DNA from 2 places in the Anaerobacillus sp. 1_MG-2023 genome. Region 1 is predicted to be linked to the other one. Evidence: a T-box and tRNA genes for the amino acid it is inferred to sense, from the RefSeq annotation. Region 1 holds a T-box; the other holds one or more tRNA genes.
What was found. A T-box is a leader RNA that pairs with one kind of tRNA and senses whether it is charged. The one in region 1 lies ahead of ileS (isoleucine--tRNA ligase), so its partner is inferred to be a tRNA-Ile.
Positions count from the first base shown of each region.

Region 2: it has a tRNA-Ile gene. The T-box ahead of ileS (isoleucine--tRNA ligase) is inferred to sense a tRNA for this amino acid. The anticodon was not compared.

Region 1 is NZ_JAUORD010000003.1:54,421-64,629, forward strand. Features, by position in the region: gene sigE (RNA polymerase sporulation sigma factor SigE) at 1-589, shown strand, start outside; gene sigG (RNA polymerase sporulation sigma factor SigG) at 673-1,452, shown strand; gene Q4550_RS06645 (YlmC/YmxH family sporulation protein) at 1,523-1,792, shown strand; gene pgeF (peptidoglycan editing factor PgeF) at 1,886-2,713, shown strand; gene Q4550_RS06655 (YggS family pyridoxal phosphate-dependent enzyme) at 2,721-3,398, shown strand; gene Q4550_RS06660 (cell division protein SepF) at 3,426-3,860, shown strand; gene Q4550_RS06665 (YggT family protein) at 3,880-4,143, shown strand; gene Q4550_RS06670 (YlmH family RNA-binding protein) at 4,143-4,916, shown strand; gene Q4550_RS06675 (DivIVA domain-containing protein) at 5,008-5,520, shown strand; T-box leader at 5,595-5,804, shown strand; gene ileS (isoleucine--tRNA ligase) at 5,914-8,670, shown strand; gene lspA (signal peptidase II) at 8,805-9,266, shown strand; gene Q4550_RS06690 (RluA family pseudouridine synthase) at 9,266-10,180, shown strand.
Region 2 is NZ_JAUORD010000002.1:103,507-113,715, forward strand. Features, by position in the region: gene Q4550_RS04255 (Na/Pi cotransporter family protein) at 1-506, shown strand, start outside; gene Q4550_RS04260 (DUF456 domain-containing protein) at 608-1,090, shown strand; tRNA gene Q4550_RS04265 (tRNA-Asn) at 1,225-1,299, shown strand; tRNA gene Q4550_RS04270 (tRNA-Met) at 1,303-1,379, shown strand; tRNA gene Q4550_RS04275 (tRNA-His) at 1,401-1,476, shown strand; tRNA gene Q4550_RS04280 (tRNA-Ile) at 1,489-1,565, shown strand; tRNA gene Q4550_RS04285 (tRNA-Ser) at 1,576-1,668, shown strand; tRNA gene Q4550_RS04290 (tRNA-Met) at 1,725-1,801, shown strand; tRNA gene Q4550_RS04295 (tRNA-Phe) at 1,952-2,027, shown strand; gene Q4550_RS04300 (superoxide dismutase) at 2,298-2,909, shown strand; gene Q4550_RS04305 (hypothetical protein) at 2,958-3,248, opposite strand; gene Q4550_RS04310 (MFS transporter) at 3,350-4,594, shown strand; gene Q4550_RS04315 (peptidoglycan D,D-transpeptidase FtsI family protein) at 4,707-6,728, shown strand; gene Q4550_RS04320 (PstS family phosphate ABC transporter substrate-binding protein) at 7,013-7,975, shown strand; gene pstC (phosphate ABC transporter permease subunit PstC) at 8,055-8,987, shown strand; gene pstA (phosphate ABC transporter permease PstA) at 8,987-9,865, shown strand; gene pstB (phosphate ABC transporter ATP-binding protein PstB) at 9,920-10,209, shown strand, end outside.

The DNA of each region.
Region 1 (10,209 bases):
AGCGCATTTATTAATCCAATTACCTAAGGGAGATAAAGCAGCAAGATCGATTTTAATAGAGCGTAATCTTCGTCTGGTCGTTTATATTGCACGGAAATTTGAGAATACGGGGATCAACATTGAAGATTTAATTAGTATTGGTACGATTGGTCTCATCAAAGCAGTAAACACATTTAATCCTGAGAAAAAAATCAAGCTTGCAACCTATGCATCAAGGTGTATAGAGAATGAAATATTAATGTTCCTTCGACGGAATAATAAAATACGCTCAGAAGTTTCATTTGATGAGCCGCTTAATGTGGACTGGGATGGAAATGAGCTCCTTTTGTCTGATGTTCTTGGGACAGATGAAGATATCATTACGCGAGGGATAGAAGCTCGCGTTGATCGTAGATTACTTGTGAAAGCATTAGAAACACTTAATCCAAGAGAAAAACAAATTATGGAGTTAAGGTTTGGTCTTGCTGGAGAAGAAGAGAAAACGCAAAAGGATGTTGCCGATTTGCTTGGCATTTCTCAATCTTATATTTCAAGGCTCGAAAAGCGCATTATTAAACGACTTCGGAAAGAGTTCAATAAAATGGTCTGAGCTTCTTAGGATAATAGATGCATAAAATTCCCACTCGCGGAGATACTTTACTTTGACAGCATCTCCGATGAGGAGGGAATGAGTTGACACGAAACAAAGTCGAGATTTGTGGAGTAGATACATCCAAACTTCCAGTACTTAAAAATGAAAAAATGAGAGTACTCTTTAAGCAGATGCAGGAAGGGGATATTTCGGCACGTGAAGAACTAGTGAATGGTAATTTAAGGCTTGTTCTAAGCGTGATCCAGCGATTTAATAATCGAGGAGAATACGTGGATGATCTTTTTCAGGTGGGCTGCATTGGCCTGATGAAATCCATAGATAACTTTGATTTAGGGCAAAACGTGAAATTCTCTACTTATGCAGTGCCGATGATCATCGGTGAAATCAGAAGATATCTCCGTGACAATAACCCGATCAGAGTGTCACGATCTTTAAGAGATATCGCTTATAAGTCTCTCCAGATTAGAGATAAATTAATGACGAAGAATTCCAAAGAACCAAATCCGACTGAAATTGCCAAAGAGCTTGGGGTGACGAAGGAAGAAGTAGTCTTTGCACTTGATGCGATTCAGGATCCTGTTTCATTATTTGAACCTATTTATAATGATGGAGGCGACCCCATTTTCGTTATGGATCAAATCAGTGATGATAAACAGAAAGACATCCAGTGGCTTGAAGATATTGCTTTAAAGGAAGCCATGACAAGATTAAATCAGCGAGAGAACATGATCTTACAAATGAGATTCTTCCAGGGTAAAACGCAAATGGAAGTAGCAGATGAGATTGGGATTTCGCAGGCACAGGTGTCCCGACTTGAGAAAGCGGCGATTCACCAAATGAATAAAAATATCCAAAGTTAGAACGAGACCTGGGAAACAGGTCTTTTCTTTTGCCTTCTTTTCATATAATGAGATGAAAGGTGGGTGCGCGATGATAAAAATATCAGAATTTCAGGTGAAAGATGTTGTGAATGTCTCGAATGGACGTAAGCTTGGTCACATCGCTGATCTGGAAATTAATTTAACGACAGGAAAAATAGAAGCGATTGTGATTCCAGGTGCAGGTAAAATGATGGGATTGTTTGCGCGAGAAAGTGATGTCGTTATTCCATGGCGCAACATAGTGAAAATTGGGTCAGATGTCATTCTAGTAAGACATCATGATACAGCTGATGGCGAATCGTTTCAGAAAGAATCATAAGGAAAGAAAGATCTAACAATCTATATCCCTTAGGTTCAACATATTATGATAAAATAAGGTATAAACTGTATCATGGTATAAAGGGGTGCAACTGTGGAAAAAGAACCATTTCAACCATCAACACATAAAACATCACTGGCACTGAAATTTCCAGATCAAGCTGAACGGAACGATAACCTGATAGCAGGTTTTTCAACCCGTAGAAACGGAGTTAGCCAGACTCCGTTTTCTAGCTTGAATCTTGGGTTCCACGTACCAGATCGAGCGAGAGATGTACTAATAAATCGCGAAACCCTTGCCTATGATATCGGACAATCCCTTGATCGATGGATCGTTGGTGAGCAAATTCATGGCGCCGACATTGCGAATGTAACAGCAGCGGATAAGGGACGAGGAGCAACGAATCATCAAGATGCCATTCCGAAAGTGGACGGGCTATATACAGATGATCCGGAAGTTCTTCTAACCGCTCTTTATGCCGACTGCGTTCCGCTCTATTTCTATGCGCCAGCAGCTAAAAGAGTGGGGATTGCCCACGCAGGCTGGAAAGGAACAACGAAGAATATTGCAGGAGAGATGATTCGTGCGTGGAACAACGATGGAATCCAAACCGACGATATCTATGCTGCAATCGGCCCTTCAATAGGGAAATGTTGCTACGAAGTTGATGATGGCGTCATCGAACACATTAAAGCGCTAGTAGGAGATCAGGATCTGTTTTTTGATGAAAAAGCAACTGGGAAATACCAGCTTGATTTAAAAGCCGTGAATCGCGAGCTCCTCCTTCGGTCAGGGATTAAGGCGAGTCAACTATCAGTTAGTGACTATTGTACAAGCTGTAGCAATCTGTTTTTCTCTCATCGAAATGAAAATGGAAAAACAGGAAGAATGATGGCATACATAGGACTCGGGGAGGTATAGCATTATCGTGAATGTAAGAGAAAGTCTAGAAAAAATCAAAGGTAAAATTAGCGCAGCAGCAGAACGGTCAGGTCGTGATCCTCAGCATATTCATGTTGTAGCGGTGACTAAATATGTTAGCGTCGAACGTACAAAAGAAGCATTAGAAGCAGGCGTTACTCACTTCGGTGAAAGTCGTGATGAGGGGCTATTGAAGAAAGTAAAAGCTATTGGCACATTGCCTTCGTGGCACTTTATTGGCACACTACAATCTCGTAAAGTGAAAGACATTCTTCCATTTGTAGATTATATTCACTCCCTCGATCGTATATCTCTAGCTAAAGAAATACAAAAGAGAGCTGATGGTGAAGTAAACTGTTTTGTGCAAGTTAACGTGTCTGGTGAAGAATCTAAGCATGGATTATCGCCAGAAGAGACGCTACCTTTTATTGAGTCACTTAATGAATTCTCATCTATTAAAGTCGTAGGATTAATGGCTATGGCTCCGCATACAGATAATACAAATGAAATTCGAGATGTTTTCAAGAAACTTCGTGAGCTTGGAGAACGTGTCCAAAGTCTTTCACTCCCACATGCTCCTTGCAATGAACTTTCAATGGGGATGTCAAATGATTATGAAATTGCTGTTGAAGAGGGCGCGACATATGTTCGCATTGGATCGTCACTTGTCGGAAATGAAAAATAAAATAAGCTCTCCAGGAGGTGCAGGGAATTGGGTATCAAAACGAAATTCAAGCAGTTCTTTGAACTTGATGATGAAACGATAGAGTTGGATGAGCAGCAGGAGCAAGATTCATATATGGAAGAAGAAGAGCCTGAAGTTACTCGAGCGAATCGTAAGCAGTCTAAACAAAATGTGGTAAGTCTTCAAAGCGTTCATAAGAACTCAAGAGTTGTGCTAGTTGAACCAAGAGTGTATGCTGAAGCTCAGGATATCGCTGATCACGTGAAAAATCGGAAGTCTGTTGTGATGAATCTTCAGCGTATTCCACAAGATCAGGCGAGACGCATTGTCGATTTTCTAAGTGGAACAGTCTACGCTGTTGGTGGCGATATTCAGAAACTCGGTCCGGATACGTTTATATGTACACCGGACAATGTTGAAATTTCAGGTAACATTACAGATGAAATTTACGAAGACCAGTAATTAAGAAAGGGTGAAAAGTTTGAACATAGTTTCAATCCTACTTTCAGCAGTACAAATTTATACGTGGATCCTCATCATTTACATCTTTATGTCATGGATTCCAAATGCAAGAGAATCTTCTATTGGACGAATGATTGCTTCTATAGCAGAACCATATCTAGCTCCGTTTCGTAAAATTATTCCTCCAATCGGTGGAATGCTTGATATTTCGCCGATCGTAGCCATTTTCGCACTTCAGTTTGTGCAATATGGAATTATTGCGGTCTTTAGATTCATAGGCTAATGTCTATTTACGAACATTATCGTCCAGAAGAAAGAACATTTGTCGATCGCGTTTTACAATGGCAGGATGAGGTTCAAGAAAGGTATGCTCCCAGGTTAACCGATTTTCTTGATCCAAGAGAACAGGATATGGTGAGGCAAATCATTGGAAATCACTCTGACGTGGGCGTGTTTTTTTCGGGTGGAGTTGAAGGGTCTGAGCGTCAGAGGGCTCTTCTTGTTCCTCCTTACTTTGAACCAACAACTGAAGATTTCGAGATAATCGCTTTTGAAATTACATATCCAGCCAAATTCGTATCACTTACTCATCCAGATTTGCTTGGGGCAATGATGGGTCTTGGAATTAAGCGTGAGAAGTTTGGAGATATCCTTGTGCAGGATAGTGCTGCGCATTTAATCGTAGCGAAGGAAATTGCGGATTTCGTGAAAATGAATTTAACACATGCAGGTAAAGCGTCCATATCTCCTAACGAAATTCCATTAACGAGCGTAAGCGTCGTAGAAGCTTCCTGGCAGGAGCAGTCAGGCACAGTAACAAGCCTCCGTTTGGATACGGTACTTGCAGAAGTATACAATCTATCAAGAGGTAAGGTTGCTCCGATGATTGAACATGATCGAGCGAAATTAAATTGGAAGATCGTCAGTCAACCCTCTGCTGAAGTGAAAGAGGGAGACTATTTATCGTTACGAGGTTCAGGTAGAAGTAAGATTATTTCTGTTGATGGCAAAACAAAGCGGGATAAATGGCGGATTACGTATCAAATTCGTAAATAGTTTGTCATAAATAGAAGGAATATCCAAATGATTGTCGAAATACGAGTAAGCCGGGTATATGAAAAATGAGAGTAAATCGGAGGTGGCTGAATTGCCTTTAACACCATTAGATATTCATAACAAAGAATTTACACGCGGATTCCGCGGTTATGATGAAGATGAGGTCAATGAGTTTCTTGATCAGGTAATCAAAGATTATGAAACGGTAATCAGAGAAAAGAAAGAATTGAATGAGAGAGTGAAGCTTCTAGAAGAACGACTTGGACACTTCTCAAACCTTGAAGAAACGTTAAATAAGTCGATCCTAGTAGCACAGGAGTCAGCAGAAGAAGTGCGACAAAACGCTAAGAAAGAATCTCAACTTATTGTAAAAGAAGCTGAGAAAAATGCCGACCGCATTATTAATGATTCGCTCGCTAAAGCGCGTAAAATCTCCATGGATAATGAAGAGCTGAAAAAACAAGCAGCGGTTTATCGCACGCGTTTTCGTATGCTAGTTGAAGCCCAGCTAGAGATGCTGAATAATGAAGACTGGGATGGCCTAGTGGCTCGATTTGATGAGGAAGAAGAGCAACAACAGGAGCAAATCGAAGAAAAAGCATAAAGCACTCATTTATTTTTTGTCATTTCCTTGACTTCTTATTTTTATTTACACTATACTTCTATTAATAGCAATAACGATCGACGAAGATGGGAAGAGTATCTGATTCTTACTTAACAAAGCGAGCCGGGAATGGTGTGAGCCGGTGTTAAGCAATCAGAGAAGATCGCCCCTGAGTCCCGTGCTGAACGATAAGTAAGCCTCGGCGAATCATTCACGTTACGAATGCAAAGTGAGCGTAAAGCTTAATTTGGGTGGTACCACGGGAAAACCTTCTCGTCCCTTTTCGGGGACGAGAAGGTTTTTTTATTTTGTAGCACACTTTGAAGAAACAATCCCCGAGTGGCTGAAGATCGTTACGGTTGTTGCTCGTTATAAGTTGAAGGAGGAAACCTCATGAGCTATAAAGAAACGCTCTTAATGCCAAAAACAAAATTTCCGATGAGAGGAAATTTACCGAATAAAGAGCCTGACATGCAAAAAGAATGGGCAAACATTAATCTCTACGAAAAAGTACAGGAAAGAACGAAGGACCGCCCTCTATTCGTCCTACATGATGGCCCTCCATATGCAAATGGTGACATCCATATGGGTCATGCAGAGAACAAAGTTTTAAAAGATATCATCGTTCGATATAAATCAATGAACGGTTTTAATGCTCCATATGTTCCTGGTTGGGATACGCACGGACTTCCAATCGAGCAGGCGTTAACGAAAAAAGGCGTCGATCGTAAGAAGTTAACGGTTGCTGAATTTAGAAAGAAATGTGAAGAATACGCATTAAAACAAGTTGATCGCCAGCGTGAACAATTCAAGCGACTTGGAGTTCGTGCTGATTGGGATAATCCATACATTACGCTTGATAAAGGCTATGAAGCACAGCAAATTAAAGTGTTCGGAGAAATGGCAAAGCGCGGTTATATTTATAAAGATAAAAAAACCGTTTATTGGTCTCCGACATCTGAATCAGCATTAGCTGAAGCTGAGATCGAGTATCAAGATAAGCGCTCTGCATCGATTTACGTTGCGTTTGATGTAAAAGATGGAAAAGGTGTTCTTGATGGCGATGAGAAATTTATCATCTGGACAACTACGCCGTGGACCATTCCTTCAAACCTTGCGATTGCGTTGAATGAGAAGTTCGAATACAGCGTCATTGAAGCGGATGGTACGAAATACGTTGTAGCAACAGAGCTTGTTGATCAATTAAAAGAAGAATTTGAGTGGAACAACGTAAGTGAAGTAAAGCGCGTAAAAGGTAGCGAACTTGAATACGTGACAGCTCAGCATCCAATCTACGATCGCGAATCCCTTGTGATTCTTGGTGACCACGTAACGCTTGACGCAGGTACAGGTTGCGTTCATACAGCCCCTGGACACGGTGAAGATGACTATATGATCGGACGAAAGTATAAGCTAGACATCCTTTGCCCTGTAGATGAAAAAGGTGTTTTCACTGATGAAGCTCCTGGCTTTGAAGGTATGTTCTATGACAAAGCGAATAAACCAATTACTGAAAAACTTGAAGAAGTTGGCGCGCTTGTGAAGCTTACATTCTTCACTCACTCTTATCCACACGATTGGCGTACGAAGAAACCGATCATTTTCCGTGCAACTGAGCAGTGGTTTGCGTCGATCAAAGAGTTCCGCCCTGAACTTCTTCAAGCTGTAGCAGATGTGAAATGGTTCCCATCATGGGGTGAAATCCGCCTTCATAATATGGTAAAGGATCGTGAAGATTGGTGTATTTCTCGTCAACGTGCATGGGGCGTTCCAATCCCAGTGTTCTATGGCGAAAATAATGAACCCATCATTACAGATGAGACAATTGCTCATGTATCAGAATTATTCCGTAAGCATGGATCAAACATCTGGTTTGAGTGGGATGCAAAAGAACTTCTACCTGAAGGATTTACTTCAGAGCATAGTCCAAACGGTGAATTCCGTAAAGAAATGGATATCATGGACGTTTGGTTTGACTCAGGTTCTTCTCACCAAGCTGTTCTCGAAGAAAGAAGCGACCTTGCACGACCTGCTGATTTGTATCTAGAAGGTTCTGATCAGTACCGTGGCTGGTTTAACTCCTCCCTATCAACAGCTGTAGCCGTAACAGGTAAAGCACCTTATAAAGCGGTTCTTAGCCATGGATTTATTCTTGACGGTGAAGGAAAGAAAATGAGTAAGTCGCTAGGAAATACCATGGTACCGAACGATGTTATGAAACAATTGGGTGCGGATATTCTTCGTCTTTGGGTCTCATCGGCTGATTATCAAGCTGACGTTCGCGTATCGAATGATATTTTAAAACAAGTAGCTGAAGTGTACCGAAAGATTCGCAACACGTTCCGTTTTATGCTTGGGAACCTTGAAGGGTTTGACCCAACAGAGCATCAAGTGGCGTATAAGGATTTAGGTGAACTTGATCAGTATATGCTTGTGAAGCTAAATAATCTCGTATCGAAAGTGAAAAAAGCTTATGATGAGTATCAGTTCTTAACGGTTTATAATACCATCCATAACTTCTTTACAATTGAAATGAGCTCGTTCTATCTCGATATCGCGAAAGACACGCTTTATATTGAACATGCAGATCACCCGAACCGTCGTGCGATCCAAACAGTTCTTTATCAGACAGCTGTTGCGCTTACGAAACTTCTTTCGCCTATCATTCCGCACACTGCTGAAGAAGTATGGCAGTTTGTCCCTGGTGAGAAGGAAGAGTATGTACAGCTTTCCGATATGCCAGAAGTGAAGAATTTTGAAGGTACAGCTGATCTTGAAGAAAAATGGGATCATGTGATGGAGCTTCGTGACGAAGTTCTAAAAGCACTAGAAGAAGCGCGTAACGAGAAGAAAATCGGTAAATCGTTAACCGCTCAGCTTCATATTTATGCTGATAATGGTACGAAGGATTTGCTGGAAGGCGTAGCAAATCTTGAGAAGCTCTTTATCGTATCAGGTGCTACAGTGGCCGGTACGAAGGCTGAAGCACCAGCGGAAGCGAAAGTATATGAAGAACTAGCGATCTCCGTTTCACCTGCTGAGGGAGAAACGTGTGAGCGCTGCTGGCAAGTGAAAAAAGACGTTGGCGCTAATAGTGAATACCCAACTCTTTGCGCTAGCTGTGCTGAAACGGTTAAAAATCATTACTAATTAAAGAAATAAATCGAAAAGACGCTTTGCGATGCGAAGCGTCTTTTCTTTGTTGTTAGCTCAGTTTCGATTGTCTGCTGAAGCAAGCTGTGCTAAACTTTCATAGGAAGTAACATTTGATCGGAGGAGCGCTCGTGTGGAAATATCTCATAGCCATAGGCATCATTGTTCTAGATCAGTGGACGAAATGGCTTGTTGTGAAGTACATGGAATATGGTGAAAACATTACATTAATTAATGACTTTCTTTATCTAACTTCTCATCGAAACCGGGGCGCCGCCTTCGGAATCCTTCAAGGACAGATGATTTTCTTTTATATCATTACCATTTTCGTCATTGGAGCGGTTATTTATTATATGAAACAATATAAACATAGCCGTTTCGTTAGCGTCACCCTAGCACTCATACTTGGTGGTGCAATAGGGAACTTTATAGATCGAGTCCTTCGTGGAGAAGTAGTAGATTTTGTGAACACATTTATCTTCTCTTATGATTTTCCGATCTTTAACGTTGCCGATGCCTCCCTTGTTGTAGGTGTTATTCTTATCTTTATCGGAACCATTTTTGAAAGTAAGCAGGCTAAAGGGGAAAACTAATGGAAAAATTCACATTTAAAGTAGCAGAAGAAGAGAAAGGTGAGCGAATCGATAAGCTCATTACTTCTTATGAAAATGACTGGTCGCGTAGCCAGGTTCAAGCTTGGATTAAAGATAAAAATATTCAAGTGAATGGCGAAGACGTGAAAGGCAATTATAAAGCAACTGCAGGCGATAAGATCGAAGTAACCGTTCCTGAGCCTGAAGAATTAGAAATTGTAGCAGAGAATCTGAACCTTGAGATTGTTTACGAGGATGCAGATGTTCTTGTCGTGAACAAACCAAGAGGAATGGTTGTTCACCCAGCTCCAGGACATGCTAGCGGAACGCTTGTTAATGGGTTAATGTATCAAGTTAACGATCTAAGCGGTATTAACGGTGTTGTCCGTCCTGGGATCGTTCATCGTATTGATAAAGATACTTCAGGGTTATTAATGGTCGCAAAGAACGACAAAGCCCATGAGTCACTTGTAAAGCAGCTTCAAGCTAAAACCGTTAACCGGCGTTATACTGCCATCGTTCATGGCAACATTCAGCATGACGTGGGGACAATTGATGCGCCAATCGGGCGAGATAAGCAAGATCGTCAGAAGATGACGGTAACGGATGAAAATAGCCGAGATGCGGTTACGCATTTTCATGTTCTAGAACGTTATAAGCAATTTACTTATGTTGAATGTAAGCTTGAAACTGGTCGAACGCATCAAATTCGAGTTCACATGAAATATATCGATCATCCCGTTGCAGGTGATCCTAAATATGGCCCAAGAAGAAAGTCGCTTCCGATTGATGGTCAGGCCCTTCATGCCGGTGTTCTAGGCTTCAGTCACCCTGTGACAGAAGAGTGGCTTGAATTCTCTGCTCCTATTCCAGAGGATATTGAACGTTTATTAAAGCGACTTAGACAAGATTAAGGTTGACTTAAGAAGAGATCTTTGCGATA
Region 2 (10,209 bases), on a different contig from region 1:
AAAAAACCGCTCAGTATGAGGAAGCTATTAACAACCTAGATACTAAAATTACAGACTACCTTATTCAGCTATCAGCCACTTCTTTGTCCGGTGATGAGTCAACACGACATGGTATGTTAATGGACTCTGTTCGGGATATTGAGCGTATTGGGGATCATATGGAAAATATTGTTGAATTGGTTGATTATCAGATTAGTAATAAAGTTAAAATGACTGACGTTGCAATGAAAGATCTTGATGAAATGTTTAATTTAACCCTTTCTGCACTACAAGAAGCCTTTGATTCACTCGATAAATGGGACGTAGCAAAGGCCCAGGATGTTGTGCAATTGGAAGATAAGATCGACAAAATGGAAAGAACGCTTCGTAAACAGCATATCCTTCGTCTAAATGAGGGTGAATGTACTGGAAGTGCTGGAATTGTTTTTGTTGATATCATCAGTAACCTTGAGCGTATTGGTGACCATGCGGTGAATATTGCAGAAGCCGTCATTGGAGAAGAATAAATTTGGGAAGCAGAGGGATGCCTCTGCTTCTTTTTATCATTATATAGAAGGAAAGTGACATCTCCGCTAAAATAGAGTCAAGTTGAAGGGAGGTTAAAAGCGTGGATATTCTATTATGGTGCCTGATCATTGCGTCATTCATCATTGCATTTGTGGGATTGATTTATCCGATTATTCCAGCCGTACTATTTATTTATGTTGGGTTTATCCTGTATGGGGTGTTTTTTGAGTTTGGTTCAATGACTATTTCCTTTTGGATTGTTGAAGTTCTGCTGACGATGTTATTATTTGTTGCGGACTATGCTAGTAACTTATTTGGCGTGAAGAAGTATGGAGGGTCAAAGGCGGCGATATGGGGGAGTACAATTGGTTTACTTGTTGGCCCGTTTGTTATTCCATTTGCAGGAATCATCCTTGGACCATTTATCGGTGCTATCTTAGCTGAATTAGTTATTCATCGAAAAGCTTTTAAAGAATCTGTTCAAGTAGGTGTAGGTTCATTGCTTGGTTTTCTTGGTGGAGCTGTTATGAAAGGTTTACTCCAAATGGTCATGGTTGTTGTGTTCCTAGTGTATGTCCTATAAGTTCTTGATGACAAAATGAAAGCGTGATATAGTATTTTCATAATTGAAATTAAGATTAATTCAATTAAATTTGAAAAACTTATTGACGCTTTCTTAATCTATATGATATATTAGTTCTTGTCGTTAAGAAATATTCCACAGTAGCTCAGTGGTAGAGCTATCGGCTGTTAACCGATCGGTCGTAGGTTCGAATCCTACCTGTGGAGCCATATGGCGGTGTAGCTCAGCTGGCTAGAGCGTACGGTTCATACCCGTGAGGTCGGGGGTTCGATCCCCTCCGCCGCTACCATAATTTTAACGATAAAACATGGCGGTTGTGGCGAAGTGGTTAACGCACCGGATTGTGATTCCGGCATTCGTGGGTTCAATTCCCATCAGCCGCCCCACTTATTACATAAGGACCCTTAGCTCAGCTGGTTAGAGCTGACGGCTCATAACCGTCCGGTCGCAGGTTCGAGTCCTGCAGGGTCCACCAAATGCATATCGGAGGAATACCCAAGTCTGGCTGAAGGGATCGGTCTTGAAAACCGACAGGGGCTTAGTCGCCCGCGGGGGTTCGAATCCCTCTTCCTCCTCCATTTTTTAAAAGTTAGCTTTCTAAAAAATGGATGCAAATTAATTTCTTTTACATTATCGCGGGGTGGAGCAGTTCGGTAGCTCGTTGGGCTCATAACCCAAAGGTCGCAGGTTCAAATCCTGCCCCCGCAACCAAAATAAAATTCTTACTACGTCGAACATACTTCTTTGTTAGAATTTAATTGGAGTGCTCCAGGGGCAACCTAAGCTCATAGCAAGGCCAAATTACTTTTGATGTAAATGCAAACTACATACTAATTAAAATTAATACTGATAACATGATTTGGCTCTGTAGCTCAGTCGGTAGAGCAGAGGACTGAAAATCCTCGTGTCGGCGGTTCGATTCCGTCCGGAGCCACCACTCAATAAAGATCCCACTCGTCAATTAATGACGAGTTTTTTTATGTTTTATGCATGTTATTACGGTGTTAATTCTCGATTTTATTCGTTAAGATGTTTAATTCTATATACTGAGGGGAAACTTTATCTGTGTTGCGGAAATTCAAAGGTTTATTATTTGAAAACGCATGACAATTCTGCTAGTGTAAACATGTGACGACATCATGTTCAAGTGGTGGCTAACGCTACCCTAACAGCAAGTTACATACTATATTTAAGGAGGAGATTCACAATGGCTAAATTTGAACTACCAGAACTACCTTACGACTACAATGCACTAGAACCACACATCGATGAAGAAACAATGAAGATCCACCACGACAAGCACCATAACGCATATGTAACAAAGTTAAATGGTGCACTAGAAGGTCATGAGGAGCATGCATCTAAGAGCCTTGAAGATCTTCTTGGCAACCTTGACGCACTTCCTGAAGGCATTCGAACTGCTGTTCGAAACAATGGTGGCGGACACGCTAACCACTCACTTTTCTGGCAATTGCTAAGCCCTAACGGTGGCGGCGAACCATCAGGTGATCTAAGCGAAGCACTTAAAAAGAAATTTGGTAGCTTTGAAAGCTTTAAAGAAGAATTTGCTAATGCTGCAGCTGGTCGTTTTGGATCAGGCTGGGCTTGGCTAGTAGTAAAAGGTGGAGAACTTGAAGTAACAAGCACTCCAAACCAAGATACTCCAGTAATGGAAGGTGTTACACCAATTCTTGGGCTAGATGTTTGGGAGCATGCTTATTATCTTAAGTATCAAAACAAACGTCCTGATTATATCGCTGCATTCTGGAATGTAGTTAACTGGGATGAAGTTGCAAAGCGTTACGAAGCAGCTAAATAATTTACCAAGCTTTCAAAACCCCCAACATTTATGTTGGGGGTTTTTCTATTATGGTTCGATTAAGGTATAAATTGTTCCTAAATGGTGTAGTGTGAAATTTATTAAAAAATCTGTAAAATCACAGCCGGTTTCAAAATCATGAGGTGTACAAATCAGAACTTGATGATCTGTGATTGTCAATGAGATGAGGTCATTTCGATATTGGATTTGAAGATAGTGCCTCATCCTATTAATAAAGAACGAGTATTCATCAACTTTTATATGATGTTGAACTCTTTGAAGTAGTTGGATTCGACTGTCTTTAGTAATGTAGTCTGTCCGATATAGAAAGTAATACATACCTAGTCCCCTTTCAAAAACAGTTTATCCTTTTTGTTTCATCCGCATAACGAACAGAATTTAAGTCAAAATAAGGGTGGATGAAAAAAGGGGAGTTTGTTATGAAAGTTATAAAACATATGATTGGTGAGATAGAGGTAACAAAAGATTTGTTGTTATTACTTACAATCGGTGGTTTATACGCGCTGAGTATTGCGCTCTCAAATACGTTCGTAAATGTTTACTTGTGGAAGCAGTCTGGTGAGTTTGCGGATATAGGTATATACAACCTTGCTGCGGTTATAAGTCAGCCGCTTACCTTTATTCTCGCTGGTAGATGGGCTAAGAAAATGGATAGAGTTATTGTACTGCGGATTGGAGTGATTTTTCTCGCTCTTTTCTATATAACAGTGCTTTTTCTTGGTCAGAACGCTAGTCATTTGCTTATCTTACTGGGCGCTTTACTTGGAATAGGGTTTGGCTTTTATTGGCTTGCATTTAATGTGCTAACATTCGAAATTACAGAACCGGACACAAGGGATTTTTTTAATGGATTCCTTGGTTTACTTACATCTTTCGCTGGGATGATTGGGCCAATATTTGCTGGTGTTATTATTTCAAGTCTAGAAGCATTCACGGGATACAAAGTAATATTTGCCGTCTCACTTGCTTTATTTTTCGCAGCTGTAATCTTAAGTTTCTTTCTCGAACGTCGGTCTGCCAAAGGGACCTTTTCATTTAAACGTGTTCTTCAAGAAAGAAAAGCGAATGCAGATTGGCTTAACATTTTGCACGCGCATTTTTTTCAAGGTATAAGAGAAGGTACTTTTATTTTCATTATCGTTGTCCTTGTTTTTATTACGACGGAAAGTGAGCTTGCAATTGGTACATTTGGACTTGTTAATTCAGGTGTGTCATTTTTAGCTTATTATTTGGCGACGAGATTGATTAAACCGCGATATCGTAAGAAGGCTATTTTATATGGCGGGCTTATTCTTTACGCTTCGGTTTTCTTGCTTGTATCCGACCTAACGTTTGCCCGGTTGTTAATGTATGGTGTTTGTATTTCTCTTGCTTATCCACTTTTACTTGTCCCCTACATTTCGCTCACTTACGATGTGATCGGTAAGGCTTGGAATGCAGCAGAAATGCGGATTGAGTACATTGTCGTTCGAGAGGTGTACTTAAACTTAGGACGAATTGTTTCCGTTCTTTTATTCTTATTAACAGTAGCGTTATTCGATGATGTAACGAGCATTCCGATTTTGTTATTAATTGTTGGTGCTGGCCATTCGTTTATTTACCTGTTTGTAAGAAAACTTCAAGCTCCCCATCCCTCAAACCCTTCTCCTGACACCGTACAATAGCTCATTAGACTCTTTACTTTTTTTATATCACTAAGTATAGTAAGTAGAAGAGAGAGCAGAGACACCTGTCTGGAACAGGTGTCTATATTTGTTTAAAGGAAGGGAGTCAATCGTGAAAACGAAAAAAAAGAAAAATCATGTGCCTTTAAGGCTCAGTATATTATTTTTATCTGTATTCCTTCTGTTTTCTACATTAATACTTCGACTGGGCGTTATACAGATTGTAAACGGTGAAGAATACGAACGTGTTTCTGAGCAAACTGAGAATGTTACAGCAGAATCAACAGCACCTCGTGGAAAAATGTATGATCGTTATGGGCGAGTTCTGGTTGATAATAACCCGGAATTTGCACTTACATATATCCGAACGCAGAATACTAAGCAAGCTGAGAGACTTGAATTAGCTCAGAAATTAGCAGGGTATATTGAAAAAGATACAGATGATGTCATTGACCGAGATCTTAAAGATTATTGGATTGTGACGAATCCGGAAAAAGCGAAGGCGAAGCTAACGGAAAAAGAGTGGGAAGCACTTGAGTCGAGTGAAGCTTACCAACTCCAAATTGAACGGATTAATGATGAGGATTTAGCAGAGATTAAGAACGATCCAAAAGAACTTGAGGTAGCTGCTATCAAAAGGGCGATGGATACTGGTTATGCCTTATCCTCTCAAACAATTAAGGTAGGTTTAACTGAAGATGAAATTGCTAAAGTAAGTGAAAACCTTGGTTCGCTACCTGGAATAGAAATTCAAGCAGACGCCACTCGAGAATATCCTTATGGAAATACTCTGCAAACGATTTTCGGAAGGGTCGGACCTATCCCTAAAGATGAGTTAGATTATTATGGTTTGAGAGATTATGAAAGAAATGACAAAGTAGGTATTAGCTATCTCGAGAAAGAGTACGAAGAGTACTTAAAAGGTCAAAAAGAAAAGCAAACCTACGTGACCGACAAATCGGGAGAGCCAATTGGTGAACCAAAAGTAATTGAAGGTCAAAGAGGAAACGATTTGGTCCTCTCACTAGACATCGATCTTCAAAAGGAAGTCGAGAAAATTTTGGATGAAGAGCTTCGTGATGCAAGACAATATGGGGCAACACGAGGCTATGTAGTCATGATGGATCCCAAAACAGGTGAAGTCCTTTCTCTTGCTGGTAAGGAATATAGCAACGGAGAGTTTAAAGACCGGACGTTTGGAGTGATCGGTGACTCCTACGCAATGGGATCGACTGTTAAAGGAGCAACAGTGTTAACCGGTTATCAGTATGATGCTATTAACCCGAATACGACACTTGTGGATGAAGTTTTATACTTTAAGGACGAAGGTAAAAAATCTTCTTATACGGCTAATGCTATGGGACCTATTTCAGACTTAGTTGCTCTACAAAGATCTTCAAACGTATATATGTGGAAAATCGCGATGAAGATGGCTGGCTATGACTATGCTCCTTACGAAAGCAGTAGTTATGACCCGTCAGCTTACGATGAGCTAAAAGAGTCATTCTCTCAGTTTGGTCTAGGTGTTAAAACCGGGGTTGATCTCCCTGGTGAAAGTGCAGGATTAAACGGAGGTGTGAATGAATTCGGAAAAATCCTCGATTTTGCAATTGGACAGTATGATACGTATACACCAATGCAAATGGCTCAGTATACTTCTACCATCGCAAATGGTGGCTATCGTATTGAGCCACACATTTTAAAAGAGGTTCATGAACCTTCTGAAAAAGATGGTCTTTCAAATACCATTCTTTTTCAAAATACTCCAGAGGTGTTAAACAAAATTAAAATGAGTGAAGAAGAAGTGACACATGTCCAAAAAGGGATGTGGATGGTTATGAATACGGCAAATGGAACTGCAGGTACACATTATCCTTACTTCCAAAGTGATGATTATCAAGCTGCTGGAAAGACTGGAACAGCGCAAATCGGAGATGGATATAATTTAACCCTTGTTGGCTATGCGCCCTATGATAATCCCGAAGTAGCCTTTTCTGTAGTAGTTCCAGAAGTGAATGACTCTTCTTCAGGATATGTTAATAAAAAAATAGGTGGACGCGTTCTAGATGCTTATTTTGATTTAAAAGATGAAGCGAAGAAACCTATTGAGGCTAACCAAAAAGAAACAGAATAGCATTTCATGAAAAACCGCTGAAAAGCGGTTTTTTTGTTTAAGGACAAATGAATGAATAATATTTGTCAGATTGAGGTGAAGTGATAGGCTGAATGCATAGCAAAAGTAAGGTATGCCCCAAAAAGACTTATTTAAACGTTTTCCGACACGCATTTACAATCTCTTTACATACGGTTTATATGACATTAATATCTAGCCTGTATTCTAAGAATTGTGATTGAGAGACCAGTACACAAACAACCTGGTTGGTCACAAGTACAAACATCCATTTAGGGGGAAATTACATGAAGTTCAAAGGTATTATGCTCATGGTAGTTATGTCGCTAGTAATGGTTTTCGCATCAGCTTGCGGAAACAACTCTGGTAATACAGAAAACTCTGGTAGCACAAACAGCGATGGTGAAGTTTCTGGAGACGTACTAATGGACGGATCTTCTACAGTATTTCCAATCATGGAAGCTGTCGCTGAAGAATATGCTTCTGCACAACCTGACGTAAAAGTAAGTGTAGGTGTTTCGGGATCTGGTGGTGGATTCGAAAAGTTTGCAGCTGGAGAAACAGACATGAGTAACGCTTCTCGTCCGATTAAAGAAGAAGAAGTTTCGGCGCTTGAAGAAGCTGGTATTGAATTCACTGAATTTGAAATCGCAAAAGACGGTCTTTCTATCGTTGTTAACTCTGAAAATGACTGGATAGATCAACTTACAATCGACGAGCTTAATATGATCTGGACTGGCAAAGCAACAATGTGGAGTGACGTTAACTCTGAATGGCCTGAAGAAAAAATCGAATTATTTAGCCCGGGTACGGACTCTGGTACGTATGATTACTTTAATGAAGTTGTTCTAGAAGATGAGCAAATGGTAAAAGAAGCAACACTTTCTGAAGACGATAATGTACTTGTGAATGGTGTAACTGGTTCTAAAAACGGTATGGCATTCTTCGGATATGCTTACTATCTTGAAAATAAAGATAGATTAAATGTTATTCCAATTGTTAACGGTGAGGGCGAAGCAATAGAGCCGAATGCAGAGACAATTCAAGACGGATCTTATGAACCACTTTCCCGTCCACTATTCACTTATGTGAAGCATTCTGCAGTAACTGACAATCCAGCTGTTTATGATTTCACTAAATATGCACTTGAGAACGCTGGAGATATGGCTGAAGCAGTAGGTTACGTAGCTCTTCCAGAAGAAAAGTATACAGAAGATATGGATAAGCTAAACGAAATCGCTGGTAAATAAGAATAAATTAAAGCAGATTGGTGAGGAGTTCATACTCCTCACTTAATCCTGTTTTGCTCTTTGTGAGGGGGAGTAATAAATGCAAAGCTCAGTTCGTCAAATGATTAAAGACAAAAAAGAGAAAAATCAAACACGAGCAAAGTTTATGGAGAAACTTGTACCGGGCTTATTGCTTTTATGTGCAATTATTTCTGTATTAACAACGCTCGGAATTGTGTTTACACTGATTGTCGAAACAATCACCTTTTTTAACCATGTGTCTATTGTTGAGTTTTTTACAAACAAAGATTGGTATCCATTCTTTGAAAGTGATCCTGATTACGGTATTTGGCCACTTATTTCAGGAACACTTATGATTACTGGAATTGCCATGCTGGTTGCTATCCCGTTTGGTCTTGCAGCAGCCATTTATTTGAGTGAATATGCAAGTGATCGTGTAAGAAGATTTATCAAACCGATTCTAGAAGTATTAGCAGGTATTCCAACAATTGTGTATGGTTTTTTTGCTTTAACCTTTGTCACACCTGTACTACAGAACATTATTCCGAGCTTACCGATCTTTAATGCGTTAAGTCCTGGTATAGTTATTGGAATCATGATTATCCCTATGATTGCATCGCTTTCTGAGGATGCGATGAGTTCTGTTCCGAATGCAATTAGAGAAGGTGCGCTTGGTGTTGGGGCAACTCGTTTTGAAGTAGCTGTGAAAGTTGTGTTGCCAGCAGCTTTATCAGGAATTATCGCATCCTTTGTGCTTGCGATTTCTCGAGCAATTGGTGAAACGATGATTGTCACAGTAGCGGGTGGTGCGACACCTAAGCTTACATTAGATGTTACGGAATCGATCCAAACGATGACATCTTATATTGTCCAGGTAAGTCTTGGTGATGCCGGATTTGGAACGACAATCTATTACAGCATTTATGCTGTCGGTATGACGCTCTTCCTATTCACGCTTATCATGAACCTTATCGCGCAATATATTTCTCGTAGATTCAGGGAGGAATACTAATGCAATTAGTAGATCAGGCAAAAGTTAAAAGTAGAATGCAAACCAGATTAACACAAAATAAAATTCTTAAAGGAATCTTTTTTGGTGCAACGATGTTTGCCCTTGTTGTACTTGTTATCTTGTTATATCGGATATTCACTCAAGGAATTGGTTATCTCGACCTTCAGTTCTTTCAAAATTTCGCATCTCGTTTCCCTGAGAAAGCAGGGATCAAAGCAGCCTTCTTTGGTTCACTTTGGTTAATGACTGTGATTGCTCCAGTTTCACTCATTCTTGGTGTAGGAACTGCGATATATCTCGAAGAGTACGCAAAGAAAAATAAGTTTACAACTTTTATTCAAATCAATATATCCAATTTGGCAGGCGTACCTTCAATCGTTTTTGGTTTGCTCGGACTAACTGTATTTGTTCGTATGTTAGAAATGGGGCGTAGTGTTCTTGCAGGTGGACTGACGATGAGCTTGCTTATTCTACCAATTATTGTAGTAGCAGCTCAAGAAGCCGTTCGCTCTGTTCCAAAAGAATTACGTGAAGCTTCTTATGCAATGGGTGCTACAAAATGGCAAACCATCAAGAAAGTAGTACTTCCTGCTGCTATTCCTGGAATCCTTACAGGAGGAATTCTTGCCCTTTCTCGAGCAATTGGGGAAACAGCTCCACTTCTAATGATTGGTGCACTAACGTTTGTAGCCTATTTACCCGAGAATTTACTGTCTGGATTTACAGTAATGCCTATTCAAATTTTCAACTGGACAAGTCGTCCACAAACCGAATTCCACGATGTAGCAGCAGCTGGTATTATTGTACTTCTCGCAATGTTGCTCATTATGAATTCAATTGCTGTATTAATACGAAATAAATTCTCAAAGAGACTGTAGATTGAATAAAACTCTCATCAATGTGAAAAGGGGATTTTGAAATTGAAAACAATCATGGATGAAAAAAAAGTTGTGAAAGCTCCTCGTTCAGAAAAACAGAATAAAGAGGAGAAATCAGTTTATAGCATTCAAAATTTTAATCTTTGGTACGGTAAAGATCAAGCACTTAAAGATATCAAATTTGAAATTCCAGAAAATCAGGTAACAGCCATCATCGGGCCATCTGGATGTGGGAAATCAACCTTTATTAAAGCACTTAACAGAATGGTAGAAATGGTGCCGATTGTTAAAATGTCTGGTGATATTAATTATCGAGGGAAAAACATTTTTGAAAACAAATATAA